3 regions of the Fictibacillus sp. NPDC058756 genome follow, and region 1 is predicted to be linked to each of the others. Evidence: predicted binding sites of a transcription regulator. Region 1 holds the regulator's gene; each other region holds the start of a gene.
What was found. The regulator LexA, encoded in region 1, represses DNA repair genes until DNA is damaged. The targets are predictions, from matches to a motif close to CGAACATATGTTCG.

Region 1 (11,139 bases):
TTTTTAAAACTAAATCCAGGTCTTCCTTCAAGGTTTCCTGTTGTTATTTCTTTTCCTGATTATTCGGTGGATGAACTAATGGAAATATCCAAAAGGATGCTTACCGAAAGAGAATATGTATTAACAAGAGACTGTGAGTGGAAACTAAAAACACATATTGAACGAGTCAGAAACTCAGGAAATGGCTCTTTCTCAAACGGAAGATACATTCGAAATATGATTGAAAAAGCTGTAAGAAGACAATCAGTTAGGCTTCTGAATGATGCAAGGCAAGATAAAAAAGCATTGATGACAATTCAAAGTGATGACCTTGTGTTAGAAGAACGTGATTTGATATGATGGAAGGAGACTATGGAAAGCAGGGATCGCGAATTTGAACAGACAAAAAGATTCAGTTCAGGAAAAAGCGATTCTCGTCGGCTGTCAGCTTCCACGGCAGAACGACGAGCGTTTTTTTTATTCAATGGAAGAATTAAAGTCGCTGACTAAAACAGCGAATGGAACAGTTTGCGCAGAGGTTTCTCAAAAAAGAGACAGGTATGATTCTGCTACTTTTATAGGTAAAGGAAAAGTTGAAGAATTGATTACCCTTGAAGAAGAACTTGAAGCGGAACTTATTATATTTAACAGTGAACTGTCACCGTCACAAGTACGTAACCTTTCAAAACATTTTCAAGCAAGAATTATAGACAGGACACAGCTGATTCTTGATATATTTGCACAGCGTGCCAAAACACGAGAAGGAAAGCTTCAGGTTGAACTTGCGCAACTGGAATATCTTTTGCCGAGGCTTTCTGGCATAGGTGCAAGCCTTTCAAGACTTGGCGGTGGAATTGGGACAAGAGGTCCTGGTGAAACAAAACTTGAAAAAGACCGGCGTCATATAAGACTTCGTATTCATGAATTAAAACAGCAGCTAAACCAAGTGGTAAGCCATAGAGAAAGATATAGAGAACGGCGCAAACACCAAGGAGCCTTTCAAGCAGCACTAGTCGGCTACACGAATGCGGGAAAATCAACGATATTCAATAAGCTGACTGAAGCTGACAGTTATGAAGAAGATCAGCTTTTTGCGACGTTAGATCCTTTAACAAGAAAAGTGAAACTGATAAGCGGTTTTCAAATGCTGCTGACAGATACAGTAGGCTTTATTCAGGATCTTCCTACTTCATTAATAGCCGCCTTTCGATCTACCTTAGAAGAAGCTGCTGAGGCAGATCTGCTTATTCACGTTATCGACGGATCAAGTGAAGACCGCAATCAGCATGAAAAAACAGTTAAACGGATATTGAGTGATCTGAAAGCTAGCCACATCCCAATGTTAACGATATACAATAAAAAAGATCAGTTTGCAGCAGACTTTTTACCAGAAAGTCCGTCTATTTCTATTTCAGCTTTAGCCGAACAAGATATTACAAAGTTAAAAGAAACAATTGAAAAAGAAGTAACTAAACAGCTTACCTATTATCAAATCAGCGTGCCTGCACACGATGGCAAACAGCTTGCAAGACTTCGGTCCGAAACGATCTTAATCAAACAGGAGTTTGATAAAGAAAAGCTGGTTTATGATTGCAGGGGATATGCCCTCTCATCAACTTCTATCGAGTCAATCAGCAATAAAGGAGAATAGCATGTATTCGCAGTTCCTAAATGGAGAAATCTTAGAGAAAACAGGAAAAATAGTATCCGAAAGAATAAAGGATATACATGAATCCATTGATTCTGTTGCACAGTTTAATCAGCTTAAAGTTTTAAAAGCATTTCAGAAAAATCATGTAGGAGATCATCATTTCAATCCAACTACAGGTTATGGATATGATGATTCTGGACGTGATACCCTCGAAAAAGTCTATGCTGATGTCTTTCAAGCAGAGGCAGCTATTGTCAGGCCGCAAATTATTTCCGGAACGCATGCTATCACATTATCTCTTTTTGGTGTGCTTCGTCCAGGTGATGAACTTGTATATATATCTGGAAAACCGTATGATACTTTAGAAGAAATTGTAGGTATCAGAGGAACAGGTGAAGGGTCATTAAAGGATTATAACATCTCCTACAGGCATATAGACTTAACTGAACAAGGAGAAATTGATTACGAAGCAGTAAAAGAATCCATTACAGAAAAGACAAAGATGATCGGTATTCAGCGTTCCAAAGGGTATGCTGATCGGCCGTCATTTACAGTGAATGATATTAAAGAAATGATTGAATTTGTAAAAAGTATAAAAGAAGACGTAATCGTATTTGTAGATAACTGTTATGGTGAATTCGTTGAACAAACGGAGCCGATTGAAGCAGGTGCAGATATCATTGCAGGATCTTTAATTAAAAATCCTGGCGGAGGTCTTGCGAAAACAGGAGGATACATCGCGGGAACAGAATCACTGATTAACAGAATTTCATATCGTCTTACCTCTCCTGGAATCGGAAGGGAAGCAGGTGCATCACTTTACAGTTTGCAAGAAATGTATCAAGGCTTTTTCTTAGCTCCTCACGTTACTGCACAGGCTTTAAAAGGAGCAGTTTTTACAGCTGCATTTTTGGAAGAGCTAGGCATGGAAACCCGGCCAGCATGGCATGAGAAAAGAACAGATCTTATCCAGTCCGTTATCTTTGGAGACAAAGAGAGAATGATTACATTTTGTCAGGCTATCCAAAAATCATCCCCAATTAATTCATTTGCAGTTCCATATCCTGATTACATGCCAGGTTATGAAGATGATGTAATTATGGCAGCAGGAACATTTATCCAAGGAGCGAGTATAGAACTTACTGCTGATGGACCGATCCGCCCTCCGTATATTGCATTTGTACAGGGCGGACTTACATTCGAACATGTTAAGATTGCTGTTATTTCTGCTGTTGATGAACTTTTAACACATGGTTTAATTAAAAAATAAGCATCTTAAAAAGGCCGATAAGGGCCTTTTTTTAATTTGATGTTACTTTTTCTAACATTATGTTTGACATGTTAGCTTTTCTGACATAAGATATAAAAAGAAGTTGAAAGGAGGTAGACAAAATGAACGATATGAACCGCAGGAACTTGCCTTTGTTCCCAATTAGCATTGTTATGCAGCTGACTGAGTTATCTGCAAGACAGATTCGCTATTACGAAGAACATAAATTGATTCATCCTGCAAGGACAGAAGGTAATCGTCGTTTGTTTTCTTTCAATGATGTTGATAAGCTTCTTGAGATTAAAGCACTGCTCGAACAAGGCGTGAATTTAGCGGGTATCAAAAGGGTATTTGAACTTAACGAACAGGCTGCTGAATTAATTAAAAATCAGCAAAATGTTCAAGGAGTTAAAGAAATTTCGGAATCTGCGCTTCATCGCCGCTTAAAAAGGGAATTGATTCATGCAGGAAGACACGGGAAAACATCTTTAATCCAAGGAGAACTTTCCAGGTTTTTTCATTAAACAAAAACTGAATAATACTTATTAGGTGAACAATCGCCTTAAACAGGCGTTTTTATATTTAAAGGAGGAGAAAGATTTGGCAAAGTATACAAAAGATGACATTTTAAGAATGGTAAAAGAAGAAAATGTAAGATTCATTCGTTTACAATTCACAGATTTATTGGGTGTAATTAAAAACGTTGAGATTCCAATCGGACAGCTTGAAAAAGCTTTAGATAATAAAATGATGTTTGACGGATCTTCTATTGAAGGTTTTGTACGAATTGAAGAATCTGATATGAACCTATTCCCTGATTTAGGTACATTTATAATCTTCCCTTGGACATCTGAAAAAGGTAAAGTTGCACGTTTGATCTGTGATATCTACATGCCCGATGGAAATCCATTCGATGGAGACCCGCGCGGTATTCTAAAGCGAGTATTAAAAGAGATGGAAGATCTAGGATTCTCAGACTTCAACATTGGACCTGAGCCAGAATTCTTCTTGTTCAAAAATGATGAAAAAGGTGAACCAACACTTGAATTAAATGATAAAGGCGGATACTTCGACCTTGCTCCAACAGACCTTGGTGAAAACTGCCGAAGAGATATTGTACTAGAGCTTGAAGATATGGGCTTTGAGATTGAAGCATCTCACCATGAAGTAGCACCTGGTCAGCATGAAATTGACTTTAAATATGCGGATGCAGTGAGCACATGTGATAACATCCAAACGTTTAAACTTGCTGTAAAAACAATTGCACGTAAGCACGGACTTCACGCTACTTTCATGGCAAAACCATTATTCGGTGTAAACGGTTCTGGTATGCATGCTAACATGTCTTTATTTAAAGACGGCGAAAATGTGTTCTATGATGAAAAGTCTCAAACAGGCTTAAGTGAAACGGCAATGCATTTCTTGGCTGGTATCCTAAAGCACGCACAAGGTTTTACAGCAATTACAAACCCTACTGTAAACTCTTATAAGCGTTTAGTGCCTGGCTATGAAGCACCATGTTATGTAGCTTGGTCTATGCAAAACAGAAGTCCGTTAATTCGTATTCCAGCTTCACGCGGTATCAGCACACGTATCGAAGTTCGAAGTGTTGATCCAACGGCTAACCCGTATCTTGCAATGGCAGTATTGCTTGCATCAGGTCTTGATGGAATCAAGAACAAATTAGCTGCTCCGAAGCCTGTAGACCGCAACATCTATGTAATGGATAAAGATGAGCGCGAAGCAGAAGGAATTCAAGATCTCCCAGCAACATTAAAAGAAGCTCTAGTACTTTTCAGTAAAAATGAAGTTCTGACAAAAGCTCTTGGTGAGCACGCTACAGAACATTTCATAGAAGCGAAAGAGATCGAGTGGGATATGTTCCGTACACAAGTTCACCCTTGGGAACGCGAACAATATATGAGCATGTATTAAAACCTGTAAACCCCTGATACCATTGGTGTCAGGGGTTTTTATGTTTATTCCCAGTTGCATCTTTTTAACCTATTTGATTGTGATCGGAGTCCCGTCAAACTTAGTGAATGAGAAACCACAAAATTTCTCATTGTAGGTCGCCCTGTAGTCCCTAAGAATGCTTATTGCGACGTCTTCACCAAGTTACATCCCCTCAATCCCATCAGAACGCCAATGGACGCCGGCTGTATCGCGGCCTAGGGAGATATTTGCGGCCAGTTTATTCAATTCCCCGCCTATTGTCAATGGTTCTCCTGAATAAGGAAGCAATGAGAGGCCATCCGAACTGGCGGCGACTGGATTTGGAATCTCAAACGATTCTTTAAAGAATGCCTTGAGAATAGTGGCTCCGGCCCCAGCGATGGCTGCGTGGCCAGCTGGGTAAGCCGAATGGGTTGGGCAGCCTTCCGGATAGGACATAGGAAGCAGGTAGCTGCGGAACTTTTTGAATACCTTACAAATCACCTTGGAATTGAGGAGTTCTGAGTTTATCGGGTAGCATTGTGCACCTATCATATGGTTGTGGACGCGTCCTCCGAACTCCTCGGGACGTAGTCTGCGGTGGACAAGGAATTTTTGGAACCAGGCTGCCTCAAGTGCTGCCCGCCCCACTTTTGTAACTAAATCAAGAATATGTGGGGCCCCGAAGGTAATAAAACCACCTTGGGTTTCTGATTTAAGGTAGGGGTTGGATTCATCTAATGCTCCTATGCCGTAGCTCAGCAGAACTAAACAAGCGGAAAGTGGACCCTGGAAGGAAAAGTCCTGATGAACATATTCACCCAAATCCCTTCCATTGCGGATATAGCGGGGTGTAGGGTCGAATAACGCTGCCGCAGGAGTTGAGCCGTTCTGGACATCCAACCATTTATCATATGATGTCATATGATCAGATCCTCTCACAGTTGTACGATATCGTTGAATGATTGTTGTCGCACCATAGGGGATGTCTTTCAATAGAAATTGGGAGACATAAGGACCTGTTAAGTCACCAGGTGTGTCTCCGCGGAATAGCGTACCAGTTGTGACTTTGCCGTCGGCTTTCGGTCCGCGAAAATCAGAAAATGAGGATAAATCTGAAGCTGCTTCCATGGTAAGTGGATTGGTGCCGTACTCAAGAAAAGGCACATCGCGGGTCAGCGCCTGCCAATATAGTTCAGCCATTTCACCAGCCTCCCAAGCACTGTTAAAGGAAGGAGGTACAGCGATACCTAAGTTGTGGCAATCAGTTCCCGCAAGATCAAATGCGTAAACGGCTTGAGGATTTGCAAGCTTGACGTCACCGCCGAGAGGAATAGATTCAAAATGGCGTTTCTTACCTGTTTTTAAGGCCTTAATAAATTGGTTATATGCCTGGAGGTCAACCTCGCCAAGGGAATTATGTGGCAACCCCTTAGAAAAGCTGCCAATTTTAGTTGGATACAATTGTTCGTCACCATTACATGGATGTTTAGTGAGAGGAAGTTTCATTTGGGAAGCTGCTGCCTTAAGACGAACTTGAAATGCTTTCTCATTGCGCTCTATTGAATTTAAAGGTCCGATTAAACAGTTTTTTTTATTATTAGACTTGTTGTTTTTTGCCATCTTATCACCTATTTATTTTATTATGATACTAGGAAAAAATCCTACTTTCTCCGATGTTAATATCTTTATTTTAAAATATTCTTTAGCCCCCTAATCTCTTACTTCAACTGGTTTATTATATTCATTTTTTTTTTATAAGAATAGGTTGTTCACCAATACGAATTAGCCAATTTACTCTTATTAGACCGTGTCCTTTAGCAGGCGAAACAGGAAGCCTTTTCAATTAAAGGATTTGTTTTTTATCTATTTCGCAAATGGAAATCAGAAGAGAATAAAGGAAAATGAAATTATACTTGATATTTTTTGCAAAAAAAAAACAAGCCGGTAATTTTTATTTACAGCTTGTCTAATCGCAAATATTATACTTAATGAATACTTCTATATACGACGATAACTTTCCCTAAAATTGTACACTAATTTATAGACTACCACTGTATCTCCCTTACGCAGAACTTTAAGAAGCTCGTCCAATTGAGGGTCTATTACCATGGGTGGCGAATAGAATGGTCTATTGCTATGTATCACGTAATATTTTCAATCAATGGTTATGTATTTTATCTTTTTCGTAAATGGAAAGCTGAAGAAAAAAATTAGTAATTACCTCTTTTAATTTTTTAGTATTGTTAATATCCGATGAATTTGAAGGTGCAAAAAAACAAGCCATTTTTAAAAAATAGCTTGCTTAAATAAATTGATGAATTAATGAATACTTCTGTAAACACCTATTACTTTACCTAAGATTGTACAGCTCTGCAGAATAATAGGCTCCATAGAAGAGTTCTCTGGCTGAAGCCTGATATGATTCTTTTCTTTAAAGAATCGTTTTACAGTTGCTTCATCTTCGTCAGTCATTGCAACGATAATATCTCCATTATTTGCTGTTGGCTGCTGTTTTACAACAACTAAGTCTTTATTAAAAATTCCTGCTTCGATCATACTGTCTCCAACTACGGAAAGCATAAAGACATTTTCGTCTCCAACAACATGTTCGGGAAGAGGGAAATATTCTTCAACATTTTCAACAGCGCTGATAGGAAGCCCTGCAGTTACTTTACCGATTACCGGAATCGACACAGATCTGACAGAAGGAATATTATCTTCTAACCCTAATACCTCGATTGCTCTTGGCTTAGTTGGATCCCTGCGTATTAGCCCCTTTTTCTCAAGTCTTGCTAAATGTCCATGGACAGTAGAACTCGAAGCAAGTCCAACGGCTTCACCAATTTCTCTAACGGAAGGCGGATAGCCTTTTTGTGATACTTCTTCTTTTATAAAAGCCAGAATATCCAATTGCCGTCTGGATAACTTAGTCATTTTTAAGCACCTCACCAGATTTTTTATCTATAAAAAAGTATAGCATGGCATTCTTGCAGATACAAACATAAGTTCGAAAAAATGTGTTGACACCGAACAAACGTTCCAGTTATTATAAAGATAATAAATACGAACAAACGTTTGTTGAAAGGGGAATAATAATGAAACAAGGGACGTTGCATGTTATTGTATTTTTAGGTTTAGTAGGGGGAATCTTTTTTACATTATCAAATCTTGCATCACAGGATAAACAATATATAGAAGTTACTATTGAAGAAGGAGAGTCATTATGGAGTCTTTCTGAAGAATATAATGCTAAACATCATTATTCCAACTGGGAATTTATTAAATGGGTAGAACAAAAGAACAGTGTAAACGCGGCGGCTGTATTTCCAGGCCAGAAAGTAATAATTCCGGTTAATAAATAAAAAGCAGGTCTTTAATCTATGAAAGCTATCATTTATTGCAGAGTCAGTACAGAAAAAGATGAACAAACCACATCAATCGAAAGACAAAAAGCAGAGCTGTTGAAACTGGCAGATCAATTTAATCTAGAAGTAATTAATTGTATATCAGAAAAGGCTAGCGGCTATTCACTGGAACGTAATGAGCTATTGAGTGTTTTGGATATGGCAAGGGATGGTGAGTTTCAGTATCTGCTTGTTCAGGATGATACTCGTTTAGGAAGAGGCAAGGCTAAGATGGCAATTCTACATCAATTAATTAAATACAATATAAAAGTGTTTACATTATCACATAACGGAGAATACACTTTAACTGAAGCAGATGAAATGGTTCTGGATATTGTCTCAACAGTTGAGGAATATCAGCGAAAGCTCCATAATATGAAGATCAAAAGAGGTATGAAAAAAGCGGTAAAAGATGGCTATAAACCTCAGAAAAATCTGAAGAACAAAACTTATGGAGGCCGTGAAAAGAAAGAAGTACCTATACACGAAATAGTCCGGCTAAAAGAAATGAAGCTTACTTTTCATGATATTGCTGCCACACTCAGGGGGCTAGGCTATAACATTTCAAAAGCCACTGTTCATCGAAGATACAGAGAATATATGGAAAATACCGATAACTAGAAATTCCTTTTCTACTCATGTAAGATTGAGAGAAAGAGATCGGAAAAAGGAGTTTTTATAGATGCTATCTAAAGATAAAATGCAAAGAATAAATGAACTATCCAGAAAATCCAAGCAAACAGAATTATCAAAAGAAGAAAAGATTGAACAAAAGAAACTGAGAGAAGAATATCTCCAAGTGTTTAGAAAATCTTTTGTTCAAGACTTGCATGGCGTTACATTTGTAGATCCAAACGGAAATGATGTAACACCTGAAAAACTAAAAAGAAGCAAAGACAATAAAAATAACCTTAAACATTAATACTTAATGCCTATTTGCAAGAATGCAAAAAGGCATTTTTTTCTGTTGCATTAAATATTTATTAGTATATACTGTTATATAACAACTTTGAAAGGGGAGAATATTTTGACTTTTTCAATCACGAGTGCAGCTGCTAATCTTTATAAAGATATCGAATTAGGAGCAAAAGAAGGTTTGCGTTTTTTTGTGAAGTATGCGGGAAGCGGTGATTCGGGCGGCTTTTCACTTGGTGTAACTCCTGCGGTGCCAGAAGAAAATGACTACATTCAGGAAGTTGAAGGATTAAGATTTTTTGTTAAAGCAGAAGAAAGCTGGTTTGCTGAAAATATGAAGCTTGATTATGACGAAAAAACGGATTATTTCTCTTGTCAGATTCCCGGTTTAGCTTAATATAAATTAAACCGCCTGTACTATAACAACGTATTCGTTGCTATAGTTTCAGGCGGTTTTTGTATGAACTGAAGAGGGTAATGGTAAAATAACAGTAGTTTACAAAGTGTTTACCTTGTCTAATTGGACATGAAGGTTTATTATGTAATTCAAAACTGTTTAGTACATATGAAGGGATGATTTTTTTGTCACGTAATATTGATGAATTAGCAATTAATACGATCAGAACACTATCAATTGACAGCATAGAAAAGGCCAATTCCGGCCATCCAGGAATGCCTATGGGTTCAGCCCCAATGGCATATAGCCTTTGGGCGAAATATATGAACCATAATCCATCTAATCCAGAATGGTTTAACCGTGACCGCTTTGTTTTATCAGCGGGCCATGGATCAATGCTATTGTATAGCTTGCTTCATTTAAGCGGTTATGGGTTAACGATTGAAGACTTGCAGCAATTTAGACAATGGGGAAGCAAAACTCCTGGACATCCTGAATACGGTCATACAGTCGGTGTAGAAGCAACCACCGGCCCACTTGGACAAGGAATTGCGATGGCTGTTGGAATGGCTATGGCAGAACGTCACCTGGCTGCGAAATATAACCGTGATGGACACGAAGTGATAAATCATTATACGTATTCCATCTGTGGTGATGGGGACTTGATGGAAGGTGTATCTGCAGAAGCTGCTTCTTTAGCTGGGCACCTTGGATTAGGAAGAATGATTGTGCTTTATGATTCGAATGACATTTCTTTAGATGGTGATCTGCATCATTCATTCTCAGAGAATGTACAGCAAAGATTTGAAGCATACGGCTGGCAAGTTCTTTTTGTAGAAGATGGAACTAACTTGGAAGAAATCGAAAAGGCTATAGCAGAAGCTCGTGAAGAGTTAAACAAGCCGACACTTATTGAAGTTAAAACAGTAATCGGACACGGTTCACCGAATAAGTCTGGTAAATCTGCTTCACATGGTGCACCACTAGGGAAAGACGAAATCCTGTTAACAAAAGAAGCATACAAGTGGACATTTGAAAATGATTTCCACGTTCCTGAAGAAGTTAAATCACATTTTGAAAAGTTAAAGTCTGAAGGTCAGTCAAAAGAAGATGAATGGAATAAGCAATTCAAGGCATATGAAGAAGCTTATCCTGAATTAGCTCAAGAACTTCAAGAAGCTATTAAAGGAAGTCTGCCAGAAAACTGGGATCAAAATATGCCTGAATTTGATAAGGCGATTGCTACTCGTTCTTCTGCTGGAAAAGCGTTAAATGTACTTGCTAAAAACGTTCCATCAATCTTTGGAGGCTCCGCGGATTTAGCTGGTTCAAACAAAACACTTCTAGAGGGCGAAGTAAACTTTAGCCGAAACGATTACAGCGGCCGCAACATCTGGTTTGGTGTTCGTGAATTCGCAATGGGAGCGGCATTAAACGGAATGGCTCTCCATGGAGGACTTAAGGTATACGGTGGAACATTTTTTGTTTTCTCCGATTACGTTCGTCCAGCAATTCGTTTGTCTGCTTTAATGGGTCTGCCAGTGACTTATGTATTAACACATGACAGTGTGATGGTAGGTGAGGA
Region 2 (11,139 bases), 1.5 Mb from region 1:
GTACTTTGGTATATTTTTATTTTGTATAAGTTGAGCAGATAAGTCTGCATGGTTTTCTTTTATTTTTTGAGGCATATCTTCAAAAGATTTTATATAACTTCTTAGTGAAAGTATATAAGCTTTAAGAATTTCTTCAATATAGTTTTCAAAATAACCATAAAGGGAAATGATTATAGTATTGTATTCAAAAATTTTCTTGTTACTAAATGAATCATAATGAAACATGAATTTGCTTACTTCATCCTCTAATTCTCGTGGTCTTAACAGAAGGTTACTTTTTTCATTTTTCCTGACGATAATGAATAATTGTCTTTGTAATTTACTATTCTCAATAAACTTTCTTATTTCTTCAAGACCTCTTCTTAAATCTGTTAAAACCGATTTCATTTCTTAGCCTCTAATACACCATTAATAAAATCTCTCATCTTTTGTATCCTTATGACTACATGTGATTTACCGGTGTTTCTTCCTTCAAAATCATCATATTTTTCTTTATAAAAATCGGTTAGTCCTTCCTGAATTTCTATCTTTTTATCTATGAGTAGTTCTGGACTGTGGATATACTCTGAAAATACTTGCATGATAGGATCAAAAACTACTTTTGTAGGTCTTCTATACCACTTCCACTCACCGTTTCTGATTCTATACAGATTGAACGCCTCGTTTCCTAAAACATCATGTACTAAATTGATTGTCCGCTCAAATAGTATTTGATAGTTATCTATAACTTCTTGATTAAACAAATTCCCTTGTTTCAGGAAGGAATCAAGAAAATCTTCTAAAGTCATTCTTTCCCAGTTATCAATGTGTCTAAAAGCAAAAAATCTAAGTACTAATTCAACATCTGTCATTTTCTTAAATAACGGATTTTCTGTCAGTTCTCGAGGTAAATTATCACATGTTAATTCTTCAGGTGTAGGCTCGGGTATCTCCCATATTCTACAAAAATATTTATTTCTTGCAAGCTTTATGCATAGTTGATTTAAAGCTCCATTATATAATGCGTTTCTTGTTTCTTGAGGTTCTAATTTTTCCCCACCACTATTAATTCTTTCAAAGACCAGTTGTTTTAATCTTTGGGCTTCTTCAGGGGTTTTTGCGGTTTCTTTCAGGAGAATAATGGAAGATAGATATCTTCGGTCAATACCTTTTCTGACTTGCGAGGGTAGTTCAGAATATGTTAGACCGTTTAACTCTTTCCATTCTTCTAGTGCGGTTAAAGCAAACTTATTTTTATAAAATTCATAAATTGCAGTTAATCTTTGTAATCCGTCCATTACTTCATAAAGAGAAAAATCAACTTCATATAAAAATATTGGAGGAACAGGTACATTCATAATAAAAGACTCTACTAATCTAGACTTTCTTTCAACATCCCATCTATGTCTTCTTTGAAACTCTGGATTAAGAATATAATCGGAACCCTCTACAATAGATTCTATTGTAGTAAGCTGAAATCGTCCTTGCTCAGTAACGATTCTTACATCACCTTTAGCATATTTCTCGTTAATTTGTTCTTCTGAAAATGCAGGAAAATCGTCTCTATTGGTATTAAACCTCTCAATTACTTCTCCATCAAATAAAACCATTTCTATACCACCTTTGTGAAAACATTTTATTTCCAATAATTTGATAATATACTTTATAATAACATATTACTTTCTGATTTCATCTCCACATTCTAAAGCCGTTTTAGTTGTGGAGCAAGGTTGTTACCTTTCTCAAATATTCTTCTTTTCCTTTCTCACAAAGACCACCTGTATTTAAAGAATTTAAAACCTCATCTTTATCTAACTCTCTTAGATCTTCAGCAGCATAATATAGTTCTGCAAATGATTCACTGTTAGCAAGCATTTCTTCTAATGAGCGCTTAATCCAGGGTTTTGATAGATCATCTTTTCCAGCTTTGTGATGCCAGTCGGTAATAAACTCTTTTCCAATTGCACATATACATTTTGAATTTTTAAAGATGGGATGATTTTCAAGATAAGTTTCATCTTTATGACTGATATATTGTTTAACCCCTCCAACAACAAAGAGCCAGTGATGATGACTAGTGTCATTTTGTAATATCGCTTTCGTACATCCCTTTATAAAATTATTTTCACCTTTGGATAATCTCTTCTTCATTTGTACCTCCTCTTATTAAATTACATATACTGGAATTATTCGACTTTAACTGACATTATTCCTTTATAAAATCAAATTAATTTCAATAAGATACCAGTTTAATAAGAACGTATGTTCGTTTATAATAACTGATAAGGAGGGATACATATGTCGATACGTGATCGAGGAAATATAAAATGGACAAGTTTGATGCTACCGGAACATGTAAAAGAATTAAGACGGTACATTCATGAAGAATATTACGATGTCCCTGAGCCGAGTATCGATGAGCAGCAGATGGAAGAAATGAATGAATTGATATTGGAGGCCATGGAATATAATTTCCCATTAACATTTGTCATCTATAAGAATAGAAGGTTGGAATCAATAGAGGGAAATATCCATTTTATCGATTCAATAAAAATGGAGCTTCGGATAATAGACTTTCAAGATATTCTTCATAAAGTTTCCTTTTCAAAAGTAAAAGCTATACATAAATATGAAAAAGCAATGGAAACTTGAAGATCCATTGCTTTTATTATTTGATGGGTCGTATTGATTTAAGGTGTTTGTTTATATGTTGTTTATTCAACAATCGCATCCGATTGTTGAATAATAAAGAGGAAATTGCTTCACCTTAATCACACCATATTAAATTGATTGAATATTTAGTTTTTCCATTCATCTTCATAAACATCTAACATTAATGGAATAAAGATTTTATCTTCATTCTTATCATAATAAAACCTATTAAATTCTATGTTAAATCCATTGGTCATATAGAAAATAGCTGTCCTAACTAATTTCAAAGTTTTAAAAGTAAAAGATAGTAACTCAGAATATGAAATTTTATATTCATATTTATTTGGATCATTTAATTCTTCGAGTATTAGCTTATTATAATTATCAAGTACTCTTATAAATCGATGTTCAATAGCATTTCTTAACAATCTAATCTCCCTAAGTTCGCCTGCTTTTAAATCTAAGTCCTTACTTAGCCAATATAATGAATTAAATGGACTATTTAATGCTATATCAAATTCTATTTCCTTATACCATTTGTGAAAATCAATTCTGTGAGTAGGTAATAATTGATTATGAAACTTACAGCAAAATAAACCTATCTTATCAAGAACACTAAATCCTGTTTTTAAAGCAATTTTAAGTAGCTCTGTTTTATAGCCTATTGCTGGATAATCCAGTGTATTAATAAGTAAATTTCTTCTTTGAGATTCATGAATGTCTAAATTCTCGTCATTTTCAATTTGGTACAGAAAATATCTAGCCATATTGTACTCTTGTTTTAAAGTATTAAACCATGCATAATAAGTCATTTCTCCATTTTCACCAAAATAACTTATTCCTAAATTTATCATTTGAATATCATCTATACTTCCTACTTTATATATAATATTTGCATAATTTAATGAGAGATTTTTTTCAGACGACCATTCTTTATATTTGCTATTTTCCTCTTTACTAGGTTCCCAAGGTTTTACATCAGACAATCTATCTTTAAGTATTTGTTCCATGTGTTTTTTCCATTCAAAAATAGCCTCGACAGTATCCTCTGGAATTTCATGGATTGACAATTCAATACTTGATTCCTGAATTTCTCTTATTCCCTGTTCTATTAAGAAACGCATCATACCTCTATCAGTAATTCTTTGCGCCAAAGAAAGGTGCTTAATGCCTAAATTTGCTCTTGCCATTGGAAAAGGATCAACAAGTCCTTCAACTGTTTTTAATTCATCTATTGCTTCAACTATTCTCCCCATTTCTATATAAACATTAGCTAAATTTACATAGATTTGTGATAAATAGTACGGATTTATCTTTTTTTCCTGATTAGATAATTTAATTGCTTTACGGTATGAATCAATTCGTTGAACATAATTGTTGTATAAAAAGTCTTCGTAATTATCAAACTTTTCTACAAACTTAGAGCTAGATTTTAATTTCTCAAAATTATTATCAGCAATTCTTCTTAAGATCGCTGCATAATTGGCATTTGTATATAAAAACACTACTTTTAAAGTATCATCTAACTTTATAAACTCAATTTTGTCAAAACCATCTTCTACCTCAGATATTATCTTTAAATATATATCTTGAAATCTTTCTCTATGTTGCATCGATAATTTATCTAGTTCATCTATTAGTTCACCTATATAAAGTAACTTTTTTAACATTTATTCTCCCCTGTATATTTTACTTGATATTTCTTGAAAAATTGGATTTTGACAGCAATCCCCAAATAGCATTAGTCAATATTCTATCTAACTCACAACAAATATTTAAGTAAATCCAGTTTTCTCTACTATATTCAAAGTAATCAAATTGGTAATTTTTCATAAAACAGGTAGCATATTTTTCTAATTTTTTTCTTACACCAACAAAATCCCCATGTGCAATTTTATTACGTATTTGTCGTGTCAATTTTGCAAATAACTTCTTTTTTTCTTCGTTACTCCCATAACTATCAGAATCTATAAAGAAGGCAAATTTCTCATCATATTTTACTGGATCATTAAAATCCTCTTTCCCAATAATCATCTCTATTAGGGAATAATTTTTAAAAAGATGATATGCATTATAATTACTATCATCTGTTATAGCTGTCAGAATATAATCCAACATATAAAAGTTTTCTTCGTTCACAAGAAATGAATCTATCATTTCTCCAAAATCTAAAAGATTGTCTATCCGCATTTGATTTACAATAATTGGACTCACCTTTATATTTAAACTCATTTCAGCATATATGCTTCTTAACACATGAGTTTTTTCAAATAAACTTTTTTCTGACGAATAAATGCTTATCATTGGAATCCAGTTTTTATTATTGTAATGACTTCTGGTTAGAAATTCATATAATTTAATCCATTTTTCTCCAAACTCAATTTCGCAAGTTGGGCTATCTAAAAAAGAGTTCTTCTTTTGAAGCATTGAATTTTCAAAGTCGTCAATACTTACACAAATTAATTTGCTTGCTATTTCTTTCAAATAATCTTCATTTCCTGGATTAAATATTCCCGAGAAATTTTTATGTTCAACGATTTTTTTTACACTATATGGTTCCATATTTTCTAAATCATTGTATTTCATAATATCATATTCCCTGTAATAAATTTCTTCCTTCATTGTTTCTATTAATCCTTCTTGCCAATCCTGAGGAAGATTAGATAACGTAATTCCTAGTTTTTTTGAAATCACAATTGGTTCTTTTTTTCCGAAAATATTAACAACAATCATTGTTTATCTCCTCTATTGATTCGACTCTATTCTAATCTCATATAAATTTTGATTTATGATATTTTTTAACTTTCAAACTAAATAATGATAGATTCTAGTATTCCTACTGCCACTTTTGATAACAAGTTCTTTGAACACAAGTGGTATTCCGTACATTATTTTTTTGAAAATGTTATATTATTCTAATTATAACAAATATTTCATCTTTGATTAAATTAATAATGTTTTGACGAATTTATTAGTAACCAGCTAAAACAAATGAGAGATACTTGAATCATCAAGTATCAAAATGCGAGGAATGAGATTTTATACAAACACATCTAATTAACAAACTCATTAAAATAAACACTTTAGGCTAAATTCCGATATAAAATAAGTTGGCATGTTAGTTATGTTTAATAAATAGGGGGGAGTATTATGGGTTGTGTTTTAGTTGGATTTGCTTTATTTTTATTAATTTTTATATTTTCTATTTCACCTTTACTTGGAATAATAGTATTAGGAGCTATCATTGGAGTTTCCTATTATTTTAAAAATAAAGAAGAAGATAGAAAGGCTACAGAATCAATTGAAAAATCTCAAAAAATCTATGAAGCTACTCGTAGTTTAAATGATTTCAAGGTAACTCAACGGTTCACATCTTATGATAGTGAGATGACACTACTTTTAGATGAAGACTCAAAAAAACTTTGTTTAATATATACTTCAAACCAAAGTAAAGAAATTTATAATTATAGTGACATATTAAGTTCAGAAATCTTAGAAGATGGGGTAACAGTAATAAACACTTCACGTTCAAGTCAAATTGGAGGCGCATTAATAGGTGGAGTGTTAGCCGGAGGTGTCGGTGCTATAATTGGTGGACTTTCTGCTCAAAAAACTTCAACAAATAAAGTGAATAAAGTTGATTTAAAAATTATTGTTAACAATACCAAAAGTCCCTATAAGTTAATAAATATATTGACTACCAATGATATTGATATTAACGGGAATCCCTCTCCAATTGAAAGAGATAGCCAAAAATATAAAGATGCAATGAATAACGCTAATCATTGGCACAATTTAATAAGCGTTCTCATCAAACAAGCAGATTTGGAAGACAATAAGGCTACTAAAAGTAATCAAACATCTGGCTCTCTGGCAGATGAAATAAAAAAATTATCTGATCTTCATAAAGCAGGCATATTGACTGAAGAAGAATTTAACAATCAAAAACTGAAACTACTTTCATAGTATAAAGAACAAAAAAGCAATGGTAAGCTAAAAATCCATTGCTTTTCTTACTTTACTTTAAGTATTCAATTTTATGATTAATTAATATTCATTCCTGCTATAATCCAGCTCTTCAATTGTATTAACCACTTTGTCTAACTGCTTTTCTAGTTTTAGAACTTCTTCTAATACTTTTTTAAGTTCATCAGCAACCGGATCTTCATGTTTTTCCTCTGATAGGTTCACGGATACCAGATTCGCTTCACTTTCAAGGGTATACTCTAGTGATTGCATAACTGAAAACAGTTTAGTATGTATTCCACGCTTTATTTCTTGTACTAGTAATCTATTCGACAACTCTACTTCCTCATCTTGATAATGAGCGTTCAATGCCTTAAAAGCCTCATTACTGTTTTCATAATGAAACGGACTATCTTCTTCAAGCTCCTCATAATTCTTTCTATACCAATACACATAGAGATGTTTATTATAAGCAGCAAAAACCTCATGAAACAGATTGGTTGCTACTAGGTCAGAAATCTCTTCCTCACCAGTCCATCCATAAGTTTGAATCTGTTCTTTACACTTGCTATCTAAAATACTTTTTAAGATCTTTCGCAAATCTTTTGGTGACGATTCAGCGTTTAAAGAAGTTATACTCTCCTTAATGTGTTCTTCTAACCGATCAACTAAATCATCAAAGGTTTCTATGTCAGCTAAGTATAGCCCATAACTCATTATTACTTTCACTCATTTCGTTTTACATATATTTTACCCTGAAAATACACACTATTAGCTTGCATAAAAAGAAGCCTTACTGAGATTACTCTCAACAAGACTATATAATTTGTTACATATTAAGGAATGAATTTAATTCTTAAGAAAAGCTCTGCAGAGATACTCTCTCTACAGAGCCTTTCACATTAAGGGCAGTTAAAACCTAACCCAATATTTTATTATGGTGCAGGTACTTCAAGTACAGTTAATGTAAAAGTCTTAGTAGCTGTAGAAGCACCTTTTACAATTGTAGCTGTTAGTGTTACTGTAGCATCCCCAGATCCATTTGCTGGACGAGTTACAACACCAGCATTTGTGATTGCTGCATTATCAGATGCCCAAGAAATTGATGCACCATTTAATGTAGTTGCTAAAGTTACATTTTGAGTTACACTTGACGCAGTATCAGGGCTAGTATAACCAACAGTTAATGCAGTTTGTGCAGCAGCTACAGCAGCAGCATCAGCGCTTGCTTGACCACTAACACTTGTTGCAGTAATAGCAATTTGAGAAGCTTTAGAGTTACGAGCAAGATCTTCAACAGATGAAACTAGTGCAACTTTTGGAGCTGCTGACAAGTCATTTGTCGTTTTCTCTTCAACCACTAATGTAACAACATTGCTGTTAACTGATACTGATTCGATTGTGTATCCTTCAATTGTGAAGTCAGTATCATTTACAGATGGAACATATAGAGCTTCACTAAATGTAATTTCAAATGCGTTAACAAAGTTGTCTCCATCAGTTTCTTTTGCTACAGCAGATACCATTTCAGGAGCAAACTTGTCTCCAACTGTTACACCATTTACACCAAGATCAACAGCAGAACCATAGCTATTCTTAGCATCAACATTTGCTGCTGCAGACTTTACTTTTACGTTAGCAACAGTAGTTGGGATGTTGTTACCAGTTGTTAAAGTAATAACAGATTTCCCGTCAATTACTTCATTAGAAATTCCACCTGCAACTACCCAGTTAGAACCGTTGTCAATAGAAACTAAGAAGTCATCAGCTTGTGCACCTGTGATAGTTTCTTTGAAGTAAAGTTTAACCGTGTTTTGACCAGTAGCTTCTGCTTTATCAAAAATAGGAGCAGAAACTGAAGCCGGAACTAATACCGTTGTAGAAACTGCTGAAATTGGGTTACCTGCAGCATCAACTACACGCAATACTGATAAAGATGCACTTGCAGGGTTTGCCTGAGCACCAGTTACATCAGTGAAATCAAGAATTACAGCTTTATTTCCATCAACTGCAGTTATTGTTACTTTGCTGTCTAAAGCAGCTCCACCATTTAGGTAGTTAAGTTTGTTTTCAATAGATGCTTTATCCATTACTTCACTGAATACAATCTTAACTTTTTTATTTGAAAGAAGTTGAGCTTGTGTTCCATTTGCAACTGCATCAAGATCTGATACTGTAGGAGGAACAATGTCCTTAACAGCTACAGTTGTGCTATAATCAGCAAGTTTGTTTTGGTTGATAGATACATCTTTGATGTTTTTAATAGTAAGTGTATAAGAACCACCATTTAAAGCAGAGAAAGGAATTGAGTATTTGTTTCCACTAACGTTTGTAATTGAACCGTTAATGTTTACAACTTTACCAGCTGCGTCTTTAACTTCATAGTTAGCAGCATTAGTTGCTCCAGTAACAGCTTCACTATAAGTTACTTCAAACGCAGTGTTATTTACCGCTTCTACTTTAGTTACTGTAGGAGCCACTGTATCAGATACTACTGTTCCAGTAATTGTTTGTTCTGCAACTTTGTTACCCCAAAGGTCAGCGATTTGTGTTCCGTTTTCGCTTACATAGTCAAGGTATAATTTGAAAGCTCCCTCTGGAAGTGGGTTTGCAAATGATAAAGTAAGTTCTTTACCGCTTAAAGATTTTGTAGCTTTATACGCATTAACACCGTTATAAGTATGGAAGAACTCTACATTATTATCTAATACCCCAGATACATCTTCATTGAAAAGTAGTACTATTTGAGTAGGAGAAGCAGATTTTACAGAAACTGTAGGAGCTGCTGTGTCTACTGCAAAATTAAACTCTTTTACTACTTCTTCAATTTTAAATCCAGCGTAGTCTAATCCACCCTTAACTTTTAGGTTGTAAGTACCTGATGCAGGCGCAGTCCCAAGAGTTAAAGTAGCTTCAGTGTCTCCAGCAGAGAATGAAGTACTAACGATTGAAATAGTTCCATCATTTAATGAGAAAGTTGGAACTGAAGATAATGGCTCAGAGAATTTAACTTTTACTGTTTTAGGACCTGCAGCAGTTACAGAAGAAACTGTAGGAGCAGCCATATCCACAAACTTAACAGATTTAGTCGTTTTAGCGACTACATCGCCTTTAGAAGTTTTTACGTTTTCAACTGTTAGATCTGCTGTTTGTTGTTGCGCAGCACCTGATACAGTTAATGTCACTGTTTTACCTTCAACAGATGCATTTGTTACAGTAACTCCACTACCGCTAGCAAAAGCGTAGTTCCCAGTTGTACCAGCTGTAGTAGCATCTACATCTTGGTTGAAAGTAACAACAACTTGTTTAAGGTTAATCGCACTTACAGATGTAACTTCTGGAGTTACTGGAGCTTCGTATTTGAACTCAGTTCCTTCTACAACTTCACCGTTAACTGCTAGGCTTAATTCTTCTCCTGCAGGAAGCTCTGGAGAGATTTCGCTAAGAACTAGAGTAGTAGTATCAGCGCTTGCAGAAGCTTCTGCAGCTTTAACTGTTACTTTACCTACTTCATGAACATCGTCGCCAGCTACTACTGAAAGCTCGTAAGCACCAGATTCAACTAAGTAGTCTACATCTTCTTGAGTGTAAGATCCCTCAACTGTTACTTCAACAGAAGTAGCGTCTACTGCTTTTACAGACTCAACTTCAGGAAGCGGAGTTGGTGCAGGAGCTTCTACTTTTTGAATGAAAGCAGCCATCTCAGCACGAGTGATTACTTTGTTTGGCTCAAATTTCCCACCAGTAGTACCAGAAGCAATTCCAAGCTCAGCAAGGATTGCGATTTCGTTTTCGAACATGTTTCCTTCAACATCTGTGAAAGAGTGTTCTGCACCTTCAGCTTCAAGGTCATATGCACGAACAACTAGAGCTGCAACTTGACCACGAGTCAATTTACCTTCTGGGTTGAATGCAGATCCAGTACCAGCCATGATTCCGTGTTCTTGTACAGCTGCTACTGCACCGTAGTACCAAGCTCCTTCTTTAACATCAGAGAAGTCAGCTTCTAGGCTGTCATCATAGATTCCTAGAATGTTTGCAAAAAGAGCTGCAGCTTGAGCACGAGTCATTTCTTTACCAGGCTCAAAACCTTTGTCAGTTCCCTTCATGTAACCAGCTTCAGTTACGTAATTTACTGCACCTTCATACCAAGATCCAGGTTTTACATCATCAAATGCTGCACCAGCTACTGGAGCTACTACTGAAGCAACTACTGCTGCAGATAGTCCAGTTGCCATAAATTTACGATAAGACTTAGACGCCATTGCGTTTTTTCCTCCCTTAATATGTAACTAGTAATATATGATTTAACTAATCTATGAGTCCCAGGGCCCACAGATCAGTAAATACCAAATTATACAAACATTAACAATAAATAGTATATTTGTGGTAAATTGGTCTGTCAACAAAAATATCCAACACTACTAATATATTATTGTTTTCCCAACTTTACTCACAAGTGGCAAGTTTTACCTTGTTACAACCATTTTACAATATATTTCATTTTTTGCAATCATTTTTATACAAAAAATTCTAATTAAT
Region 3 (11,139 bases), 390 kb from region 1:
CTGCTAAAAACCGAACTCTTGCTTCAGCATTTTCTTTTTGTTCAAAGGCGCCAGCAATCACGGTAAAAAGATCTTTCGTTTCCTGCTGTTTTTGTTTTAATGAAAGCCCCGCAGCAGCCCCTGATGCAATGGCAGCAGACACTTCATTTTGGAAATCCTGTCTGTTTAATAGAGCTAGGTTCGCAGCGTTATCAATAAACAAAACCTCCAGCAGCACAGCTGGCATCTTTGTTTCACGCAGCACATGAAAATTCGCCTGCTTCTGTCCTCTGTTTCTAGCTCCGTATTTATTCATTACTGCTGCTGTACGAGCATGTATTGCATCTTGTATTTTTTTTGTTTCAGCTCCGACGTTTATATATACATAACTTTCGAAACCTTCCCCGCCACCGCTGTTTTGGTGAATCGATAAATAGAAATCAGCCTTTTGCTTGTTAGCAAAATCTGTTCTATCATCTAATGAAAAAGTTGCATCTGAGCTGCGGGTCATCAATACTTTCACTTCATAGTTATTCTGCAGATAAGACTGAATTTTCTTAGCGATTGCCAGGTTATATGTTTTTTCAAAACTGTTCTTATTTACAGCGCCCGGATCATTCCCACCATGGCCCGGATCAATAATAATGACTTTCAAAGTGTCACCTTCTTTTAATCCATATTCAAACGCTTTCGTTGCGCTTACTTCTATTAAAAACAAAAAGAAGGTATACTAAAAGAGCCATATGACTATTTTCATCAAAAATGGATATTTGACTAAGGTGGGTAACGGAATGGAAGCTGCTTTATTTGGAAGTGTTTTATCTGCATTAGCAACCGGCTTTGGTGCATTACCTGTTCTTTTCTGGTCTCAGGTGACACACCGGTTCCGCGATATACTGCTTGCTCTTACCGCAGGTATCATGGTCGCTGCATCAACTTTTAGTTTAATACCTCAAGCGCTCGAACTATCAAACTTAATTGTGCTTACAATCGGTATTACTCTTGGCACATTGACACTGATGATCCTAGAAAGATTCGTCCCGCATGTAGACTTAGATCATACTAGAATCCTTAAAGGCATTGATGCGAAAGCAGCTTTAGTTATTGCTGCCATTACGCTTCATAACCTTCCTGAAGGATTATCAGTAGGTGTAAGCTACGCGAGTGATGATGCAGGTCTCGGGGGATTGATCGCATTTGCGATTGGTTTGCAGAATGCTCCTGAAGGTTTGCTTGTTGCACTCTTTTTAATACATCAAAAGATGAACAGACTTAAAGCATTTTTCATAGCCACTTTAACCGGAGCTGTTGAGATCGTTACGGCTATGATTGGCTATGCTTTAACTTCATACGTTGAAAATCTTGTGCCGTATGGGCTCTCTTTTGCTGCTGGTGCGATGCTGTTTATTGTTTATAAAGAGCTTATTCCTGAAAGCCATGGTGACGGACACGCACGCTCAGCAACATTATCCTTTATTGCGGGACTTTTAATCATGATATATTTAACACAGATTTTTGGCTGATGTTAAGAAGCTGGCTCAGAATTTTGAGCCAGCTTCTTTCAATCTGTGTATTCGATATCCACGATGTCCATCACTTTTAAAAGATGCATCGTGTCCATTTTATTCATCACGCGCAATTCTTTTTTTATTTCATCCACATAATGAACATGGCCGGTGAGCTCGGCTATCCTTCCCTTTTGATAATACTTGAATTTCAGTTCCCGGTTCTCCTCCATCGCCACACAGATGATTTCATTAAATTCTTCATATCTTTGTTCATCAAGCTCTGGTTTTCTTCCATAATCCAGACCATCCTGATGTTCTCTTAACATTTTCACGTGCTCTGGAAGCATCATAGCAGTCCATTTTATCGTTCCTCTGTCACGAATCACCGTTTCTCCCTCCCTATGCCTTATGTCCGCCTAAGAGACGGCTTCTGTATAGAGCAGTCCCTCCTTTTGTATAAGAAACAGCCCGTAAGAGAGAATTTGAACCATATTTTTGCCTGATCTCGTCCATAACATAGCCGATTTGTCTTTTTTTTGGATGGTCTAAAGAAAAGAGAGTGAGCTGTGTTTCCGTATCCTCACACACGTTTGACAAAGCAATCGATATTTTGCGTACAGTCTGCCCCTGATAAAAGGTGCGAAACAATTCCAGACAAACTTGATAAAGCTCCATCGTAATATTAGACGGCTGCTCGATCGTCTTAGAGCGATAAAAGCCTCCGCCTCCTTCATCTTTGCTGTACCCTACTCCAAAGCTTATCGTCCTCCCTGCTCTCCCTGCTCTTCTTGCACGTCTTGCCACCTCTTCGCACATCTCTAAAATGACATGTTTGATCTCGGTAATATCTATATAGTCTCTGAGCAAAATCTGGCTTTTCCCATAGCTGATCTGTCCCTGCATGATGGGAGCACCGATTTCGGATAAATCGATCCCCCATGCATGATAGTAAAGCTGATTCCCCATGATGCCGAATTTTTTCTCTAAAAGTTCGAGTGGATAATGCGCCAGGTCACCCACTGTCACAATTCCCATCCTGTTTAAAGTCCGCTCCACTCTTGACCCGATTCCCCACATTTTGCTTAAAGGAGATAGAGGCCAGAGTTTCGTTTCAACATCTTCATACCCCCACTCGGCAACACCTTTTTTCTTCGCTTCAAGATCTAAACAAAGCTTTGACATCAGCATGTTCGGTCCAATTCCGATCGCACACGGCAATCCGAATTCCCTCCAGATATCCCGGCGGATCTTTTCAGCTAATTCCTGAGGACTTCCCCATAACTTTTCCGTTCCGTCTGCTTGAATAAAACTTTCATCCACACTGTATGTGTGAATGGATTCAGGCGGGACATAACGGTGCAGCAGCTTTGTAATTTCCATTGACCTCTCGAGAAAAAAGGACATTTGGGCATTTACTACAATGATGTCTTTATTTTTAGGAATTTCAAACAAGCGGTTTCCAGTGCGGATGCCGAAATCTGCCTTCAATCGCGGAGAGGCAGCAAGAACGACACTTCCCTGCCGTTCTGTATCTCCCACCACTGCTAAGTAACATGTGAGCGGGTTTAACCCTAAGCGAACAGCAGCACAGCTGGCGTAAAAGCTTTTCATATCCATACACAAAATGGTACGCTCTGGCATATCTTCATAGTTCATTTGTCACAAGCCCCCTTATCACAATACGAACATTTGTTCTTTATATGTATACCCATTTTAACCGAATATATGTTCTTATAACAATGGTAATTTTTTCAGCATTTTTTGCAGATTGACGATTTGGGCTCATAAGTCTAGGATTTATATAGGAAAGGCAGGTGAAAAAATGAATCGCTCATTGCTTCGCAAAATGATTTTACGGGCATTAAAGGATTATTTATGGGAGGAAGAGGATTGCATGCTGACCGAACAGGAATGGAGTCAGCTGGAAATGAAAATAATGAAGCAAATCAAAGAGGAAGATCAGGAAGAAGCGATGTACGCTATAATTCAGGACGTTATTTATGACTATTTTACAAATAAATAACAGGTTCTGCTCCAGAAAACAGAACCTGCCTGTATGTTGAGGAATTCCGGACAATAATCCATAGGATGTGGACCTTAATCTACGAGTTTTGGATGTCAATCCAGAAATTTCGGGTCTCAATCCACGAGTTTTGAACCTCAATAATCCAGAAATTTCAGGCTTCACTCCACGATATTTGGCTTTGAATCCACAAATCTTAGTTCCGAACCTGAAACCAAATACCATTATCTCTTTTAGTTTACATAACATTATTACGGTATCCTACTTTTGCCGGAATGACTTTCCCCCGAGTTTTTCCACTAATCGCGGCATAACTTGATAAGCTGTACTGCCAATATTCATCCACCATGGCAGATTAATCTCACGTACAGGACGCTGCATAGCCTTTAAGATCTTTTGTGAAACGTGAGAAGGCTGAAGCATAAACTTTTGAATATTTTTTACATAGTTGCCCGATTTGTCAGCAAGCGTGAAAAAATCGGTAGCGATCGGGCCTGGATTAACTGTTGTTATATGAACTCCTTTATGCGCTACTTCAAGACGCAGTCCGTTGGAGAAGCCAAGAACTGCATGTTTTGTTGCTGCATACACACTTGATTTTGGTGTTGAAATCTTTCCAGCTTGTGATGCGATATTGATGATGTGCCCGCTGCCTCTCTGGAGCATATGCGGCAGGACCGCACGAGTACATGCCATCAAGCCTAAAACATTTGTAGAGAACATCCCCTCAATATTCTTCCAGGGAGCATCTGCAAATTCCTCAAAGACTCCAAAGCCAGCATTATTAACTAAAATATGTACGTTTTTTTGATCAATTAAAACTCGGGTAAAAACTTTCTCAACGCTATCAGGGTCAGAAACATCCAATGTATAGAAAGGGGCTTTAATTCCAGTTTCTTTAATAATTGTATCCTGAACGATTTTCAACTGGTCTTCCCTTCTTGCGAACAATACTGGCAAAGCCCCCTTTTTCGCAGCATCCAGCGCAAGGTGTGCTCCGAGTCCGCCTGAAGCTCCTGTAATCGCAACCACTTTATTTTTTAGTGTACTCATCGAACTGCTCCTGTCTGTCTAAAATAAAATAGCCCTTCTTCTTCTGCTTTTATAATTCTTCCCTCTTCTTGAAGAAGGTCAAGATGGCCTGATACTTCAGATACGACTAAACCAAGCTGCTTTTCGTACAGCTTTGGAAAAAGACGGACACACAATTCAAATACAGTTAATGGCTCATCATTTAACAGCTTTTCAATGGCTTTTGCACGCTCGTTCTGATCGTGCAGTCTTTTACGTATTAATTCATGTGCATTTTCAAAAGGCTCGCCATGCCCAGGATAAACCGTTTGAAGATTTAACGTTAATAGATTTTGAAGTGTCTCACGGTACTGAAGCAAAGTTTTTGGCCGGTCTTTTTCATGAAGTGCCGGCGGTTCAAGGAGTGCATTTGATGAAATATGCGGCAAAAGAACATCTCCGCCAATAAAAACACCTTGCACCTCATTGTAAAGAGATAAATGATCAGGAGCATGTCCCGGCGTTTTTAAGAAAACAAAACCTTCATGTCCAGGAACACTTTCCCCAGGCAATGGTGTCAGATCAGGCATGAAAGGAGTAATAAACTCACGGTATTTTTTCAGTTTCAATAGTTCCAGCCTTCCTAATGAATCTGGCACACCAAAAGAACGATAAAGGTCTATATAGAATGAATCAGCCCATTTCAAAAAATCGCTGTCGCCGCTGACATAAGGAACAGCTTCTTTGAGCGTCAGCGTATCCACACCTGCCTGCTGAATTTCTTTAGAGAGGCCAGCATGATCAGGATGATAATGTGTGCATATGTATTGATCCAAATCTTTAAATGAGAGTCTGTTTTCTTTTAAAGAAGATAAAAGGACCTCTCTTGCTTCATCGGTCCTTGGACCAGAATCGATAAGAGTAACCGCATCACCTATAAGGAGGCAGCAATTGACAGGACCCACATCAAATGGTGTAGGCAGGGTAATCGGAATAATAGTTGCAGCTTTTGTCATGATTTCCTCCAAATAATTACTTGTTGACATACATATAGAAATCATAGCATAATGTTTTTTAAAATATAAAAGATTTGGATAATATAATTTGCGTTGAAAGGGATCAGTAAGTATTCTCCCCCGATCAGAGAGTGGAATCCGAAGGCTGCAAGATTTCACCGGAAAAGGAAATGCTGAACCTGCCCTCAGAGCACCTGGAGAAATCCAGCGCAGTCCTGCGATACAGGCGTTTCGAGCGGGCAAGAACTTTTGCCAATAAAGGTGGTACCACGGATCACTCCCATCCGTCCTTTTAACAGGACTAGGGAGTTTTTTTATACTCAAATTTGAGGGAGGGATCTGTCGTGAAAAAAGAAAAAATCACATTTATTGGTGCAGGTGCTATGGCTGAAGCGATTATGGAAGGGCTTATTAAAACAAATAAATGGCAAGCAAATCTTATCACGATTAAAAACAGCAGCAATTCTGAGAGGCTTAAAGAGCTTCAGACAAAATACGGTGTAATCCCTGCTCCAACTATAAAGGAAGCAGTATCAGATGCTGAAATTATCATTTTAGCTGTTAAGCCGAAGGATGCTTCGCAAGCTGTCAAAAGTCTTGAACCTTTTATACAGAAAGAACAGCTCATTATTTCTGTTATGGCAGGAATATCAACAGGAACCATTACAGAATGGACGAATAATGAAAATCCTGTACTCCGGGCCATGCCTAATACATCAGCATCAATCGGATATTCTGCAACCGCTCTTTCCAAAGGTATATTTGCTTCAGATGTTCACGTACAAAAAGCTGTTGAGCTTTTTGAAACGATCGGAACCGTAACACTTGTGCCAGAAGATAAGCTTCATATCGTTACTGGCCTATCTGGCAGCGGTCCCGCTTATATTTATTATATTGCGGAAGCGATGCAAAAAGCGGCTGAGGAATTAAGCCTGTCCCATGAAGAGGCCAAAACATTAATTTCTCAAACACTCCTCGGCGCTTCTCTTATGCTAAAGAACACATCAGAATCTCCAATAGAACTCCGAAAAAAAGTAACAAGCCCTGGCGGAACAACTGAAGCGGGTATAGGAAAGCTGGATCAATACCAAGTACACGATGCTTTCTTAGCTTGTATTAAGAAAGCAGTAAGACGATCTGAAGAATTAGGTAATATTAAATAAATCTAACGGTCAGTTTCTTGAAAGGCTATTGTTTTAAATACACCATTAGGAGTCAGTGTAATGGTTATAATAACTCCTTTTTCAGAGGAACCTTTTTTGAGCCACAGCTTAAACTTTTCGACAATATCTTCGTTTTGAGCTAAATTTCGACCCATATATAAATAATCAACGATATCGTAATCCGGATAGCGTTTTCCGGTTTCAAAAACAGCCAGTCTTCCCCATTTTGCATAGGCTGGCTCCTGCATGCCAGGATATGCCGCGTGTACAGCGGGTGTAATATACGAAGATATCAGAATCCCGGCTAACAGCAGCGGAAATAATTTAAGAAAAATTTTCATTTCAATCAGCTCCTTTTGTTTATTTTATTCAAAATCCCTTATTTTTCTGCGAAAATTGCCGATTAGAAAAAATTGACAAGCCCAGTCCCTCACTCTTATCATTTAAAGAAGAGCTAGATTTAGGGAGGGATTTATGTGGTAGAAACGGAAATTTCCCAAAGATACCTTGAATTGCGCATTCAGTTTGAAAAGTTCACGAAACGATCTCTTACAGAAAAAGAGCTGGTTTTTATCCGCTGGCTTACTGAAAAAGGTGCCAACGTTGAAGAACATAAAAGAGAAGAAACAAAAAAACGGTCAAAACGCCGAAAATAACCATCCCCCCTCCTTGCGACAGGAGGGGTTTATTTTATTTCCCTTGCCAATTATTTTCGCCTATACTATCTATAACTAAAATGAACTGTCGAGGAAGGTGCTCATTTAAATGACTTATATTTTTGCCCATAGAGGTTCAAGCAAAGATTGTCCTGAGAATACGATGGCAGCATTTAAAAAAGCTTTTGAAGACGGCGCAGATGGCATCGAGCTCGATGTACAGCTCTCAAAAGACGGTGTTCCTGTTATTATTCATGATGAAAAACTCGATCGGACTACCAATACAAAAGGCAATGTTGCAGATTTTACATATGAAGAACTTACGAAGATTGATGCGGGAAGCTGGCTTTCAAAGAAGTTTGGCAGTGAACATGTTCCATCACTGCAAATGTTTTTAGAATGGATCGCACCCTTGCCCATGCTTCTTAATATAGAGTTGAAAAATAACGTGATAGAATACAGCGGTCTTGAAGAAAAGACATTGCAGCTCCTGCACCAATATGGAATGGAGAAACGGACGGTCATTTCATCGTTTAATCATTACAGCCTGGTGAAAATCAGGAAGATGAACCCGTACATAGAAACAGCACCGCTTTATTCTTCAGGTATTTTTGAACCTTGGGAGTATGTTAGAGCAGTATGTTCACAATCCGCTCATCCAAATTACAAGTCACTTCATCCATACATTTTGGAGGGATTTAAACGACATAATATACCGATACGTCCTTATACGGTAAACAGCCAAAAGTGGATGGCATACCTGTTTGAATGGGGGATCGAAGCGATTATTACCGATTATCCAATAATCGCAAGAAATGTAAGGAATGGTGATGGACCAGCTCCAAAAGGCAGATTTCTTCAAAAATGGTGGTAATTCGTTTTACAATGAATGAAACTAAAGTTTCTTTTTAGCAGATAAAGGAGATGTTTATTATTCAACCGTTATTATTTGAACCCTATTCGATCCGGGGTGTCACTTTAAAAAACCGTATTGTTATGTCACCTATGTGCATGTATTCATGCTACGAACAAGATGGAATGGTAACACCATGGCATATGACTCATTACACGTCCAGAGCAGTTGGACAGACCGGTCTAATCATGACTGAAGCAGCAGCTGTAAGTCCTCAAGGGAGAATCAGTCCAGAAGACCTCGGTATCTGGGATGACAGTCATATTGAAGGGCTGTCTTCTCTTGTAAAGTCTATTCACGAAAATGGCTCTAAAGCTGCCATTCAAATTGCGCATGCTGGCCGTAAAGCAATGATTGACGGACCGATTATCGCACCTTCAGCTATTGCGTTTTCGGATAAAATGAAAACTCCGGAAGAAATGACTCTGGAGCAAATTGAAGAAACTGTAAATCAATTTAGAGCTGCAGCAAAAAGAGCTAAGACTGCAGGATTTGATGTCATAGAGATCCACGGAGCTCACGGATATTTGATTAACGAATTCCTGTCTCCGTTATCTAATAGAAGGACAGATTCTTATGGCGGGAATCAGCAAAAAAGATACCGTTTCCTGCAGGAAATCATTGCTGCGATGAGACTTGAATGGGACGGACCGCTATTTGTAAGGATTTCAGCAAATGACTATCATCCTGAAGGAAACTCTCCAGAAGACTTTGTAACCTATGCTTCCTGGATGAAAGAGGATGGAATCGATTTGATCGACTGCAGCTCCGGCGCAGTTGTTCCAGCCAAAATTAATGTATACCCAGGCTATCAAGTACCTTTTGCAGAAAAGATTAGGAACTCTGCGGATATCGCTACAGCTGCTGTTGGATTAATTACAACAGGACGCCAAGCAGAAGAGATTCTGCGAAACCAGAGAGCAGACTTAATCTTTATCGGCCGTGAGTTTTTAAGAGATCCTTATTGGCCACGATCAGCAGCCGTAGATCTAGGAATCGACATCCAGAGCCCGAAACAGTATGAGCGCGGCTGGTAAATGAGTGTAAGAAGATAAGAAAACTGGCATCCACACCGAGTTAGCAGGGTGAGATGCCAGTTTTTATGTGTGAGAAGACCAGAATTTCATTAATCCCACGTTAATTTAAATCATCCCACGAAAGGCAAACAAAATTCCACGAAAAAATCACTAAAAAACCACGAGTCGACAAATCTCAATATGCTGCAGCATCAAACTCTTCAACTTTCAGCCGCTCCATCTAATCTTTAACCATTTATAAAACAAAACACATACTAGCAGCCACGTTCCGCCTGCAAGATAACCTCCAAACACATCGGTTGGATAGTGTACACCTAAATAAACACGGCTGAAGCCCACCATAAAAATAAATAAGCCCGTAATGATATAAATTATTTTTTTATAGGGTTGCAGAAATGAATAATTTTGAACAAGCAAGTATGATAGCATTCCAAAAAAAGCAATAGAGATCATCGCATGGCCGCTCGGGAAGCTATAGCCTGTTATTTCAATTACACGGTCAAATTCGGGTCTGATCCTCTCAAACGATATCTTAAACCAATGGTTTCCGTATCTCACCCCGATCAAACATATCGACAAAACTAGCGGCTCTCTCCATTTCCTTTCAGCTAATAGCCAAATTACTGAAAAGAAAATCAAGACTCCATATTGGTACGGCCGAGAAGCTGCATCAGTAATAAATATAAAGAATGAGTTTAATCGTGACTGATGCAAGTCCGATACATTCTTCATCGACCACACATCCACGGCTTCTATAAATGGCTTGTGATACAGATAGGGGAACATCATAAAGAAAACCATAAAAACTGTAATTAAAATGAATGTTCTTTTCACGCTGCTATTAAAGGTCATTAAAATTTCCAGCTCCTATTTATTTTTTCCCCTTTTTATTATTCCTTCACCATGTTTTCTTTCGATAGATGATAGAACGTCATGCAGTAAAGCTTCTTTTTCATTTTTTTCAACTGAGAATAGATCGAGCTGATAAGTAGCATTCTCTCTTTCCACAACCTCTGTTGCAGTTATTCCTAATAGTCTTACCGGTTCTCTGTTCCAGTGCTGCTTAAACAAATGTAAGGCAGTTTTTGAAATTTCATGCTGATCTTGAGTTGCATTTAGAAGCATCTTACTGCGTGTAATTGTTTTCCTGTCACTGTATCTAATTGTGATGGCAATAGTTAATGCTACATATCCTTTTGTCTTTAGACGCGTCATTACTTTTTCGGCGAGTCTTTTAAAAACCGGTTCTGCTTCACCTGTGCTTATAATATCCTCACTTAATGTTGTGGAACTTCCGATTGAACGATAATCACTTGCAGAACTTGGATCGACGGGCCGCGGATCAATGCCGTTGGCTCTTTCCTTCATTTTAAGTCCATTGATGCCAAAACGCTGTTTAAGTTCATAATCTGCCGCTTCGGCTAAGTCTTTAACAGTAATAATTCCGTACTTATTTAGTTTTTCTTCTGTTTTCTTTCCGATGCCATGCAGATCTCCTACTTGTAACGGCCATAGTTTTTTAGCAAGATCTCTTTTTCTTAGAACGGTGATACCTAGCGGCTTTTTCATATCGGAAGCCATTTTAGCCAGAAATTTATTAGGTCCGATACCAATCGAGCAAGGTAGATTCAACTCATTCAAAAGCCTGTTCTGAATTTCTTCAGCTGCCTCTAACGGCTTTGTGCAATCAGTCACATCCATATAGCCTTCATCAATTGAAACAGGTTCAACCCATTCTGTATATTCTTGCAGAAGCTGAAACATTCTCGACGAATAACTTTTATACGTTTCAAAGTCAGGCGGAACAACAATCAGGTTTGGACATAGCTTTCT

Region 2: a site for LexA is predicted at 2,235-2,248, ahead of ACFW35_RS02400 (YolD-like family protein). Genes of this name have one in related genera too.
Region 3: a site for LexA is predicted at 3,170-3,183, ahead of ACFW35_RS07830 (DNA polymerase thumb domain-containing protein). Genes of this name have one in related genera too.

The regions. Positions count from the first base shown of each region.
Region 1 covers NZ_JBHYPU010000001.1:1,943,975-1,955,113, reverse strand. Annotated here, with positions in the region: gene spoVK (stage V sporulation protein K) at 1-339, shown strand, start outside; gene hflX (GTPase HflX) at 374-1,630, shown strand; gene ACFW35_RS09815 (aminotransferase class I/II-fold pyridoxal phosphate-dependent enzyme) at 1,632-2,900, shown strand; gene ACFW35_RS09810 (MerR family transcriptional regulator) at 3,023-3,424, shown strand; gene glnA (type I glutamate--ammonia ligase) at 3,501-4,835, shown strand; gene ACFW35_RS09800 (phosphoesterase) at 5,019-6,458, opposite strand; gene lexA (transcriptional repressor LexA) at 7,158-7,772, opposite strand; gene yneA (cell division suppressor protein YneA) at 7,934-8,200, shown strand; gene ACFW35_RS09785 (YneB family resolvase-like protein) at 8,219-8,863, shown strand; gene ACFW35_RS09780 (DUF896 domain-containing protein) at 8,925-9,164, shown strand; gene ACFW35_RS09775 (HesB/YadR/YfhF family protein) at 9,270-9,554, shown strand; gene tkt (transketolase) at 9,731-11,139, shown strand, end outside.
Region 2 covers NZ_JBHYPU010000001.1:480,223-491,361, reverse strand. Annotated here, with positions in the region: gene ACFW35_RS02415 (MAE_28990/MAE_18760 family HEPN-like nuclease) at 1-387, opposite strand, end outside; gene ACFW35_RS02410 (DUF262 domain-containing protein) at 384-1,589, opposite strand; gene ACFW35_RS02405 (hypothetical protein) at 1,693-2,130, opposite strand; gene ACFW35_RS02400 (YolD-like family protein) at 2,278-2,631, shown strand; gene ACFW35_RS02395 (LA2681 family HEPN domain-containing protein) at 2,778-4,301, opposite strand; gene ACFW35_RS02390 (hypothetical protein) at 4,321-5,364, opposite strand; gene ACFW35_RS02385 (SHOCT domain-containing protein) at 5,782-6,597, shown strand; gene ACFW35_RS02380 (hypothetical protein) at 6,679-7,314, opposite strand; gene ACFW35_RS02375 (S-layer homology domain-containing protein) at 7,533-10,862, opposite strand.
Region 3 covers NZ_JBHYPU010000001.1:1,553,306-1,564,444, reverse strand. Annotated here, with positions in the region: gene ACFW35_RS07845 (N-acetylmuramoyl-L-alanine amidase) at 1-634, opposite strand, end outside; gene ACFW35_RS07840 (ZIP family metal transporter) at 771-1,502, shown strand; gene ACFW35_RS07835 (YolD-like family protein) at 1,541-1,873, opposite strand; gene ACFW35_RS07830 (DNA polymerase thumb domain-containing protein) at 1,887-3,143, opposite strand; gene ACFW35_RS07825 (YqzH family protein) at 3,310-3,510, shown strand; gene ACFW35_RS07820 (SDR family NAD(P)-dependent oxidoreductase) at 3,772-4,563, opposite strand; gene ACFW35_RS07815 (MBL fold metallo-hydrolase) at 4,560-5,537, opposite strand; T-box leader at 5,622-5,832, shown strand; gene proC (pyrroline-5-carboxylate reductase) at 5,882-6,700, shown strand; gene ACFW35_RS07805 (DUF3889 domain-containing protein) at 6,703-7,041, opposite strand; gene ACFW35_RS07800 (hypothetical protein) at 7,177-7,356, shown strand; gene ACFW35_RS07795 (glycerophosphodiester phosphodiesterase) at 7,466-8,230, shown strand; gene namA (NADPH dehydrogenase NamA) at 8,281-9,306, shown strand; gene ACFW35_RS07785 (phosphatase PAP2 family protein) at 9,514-10,038, opposite strand; gene ACFW35_RS07780 (DNA polymerase IV) at 10,174-11,139, opposite strand, start outside.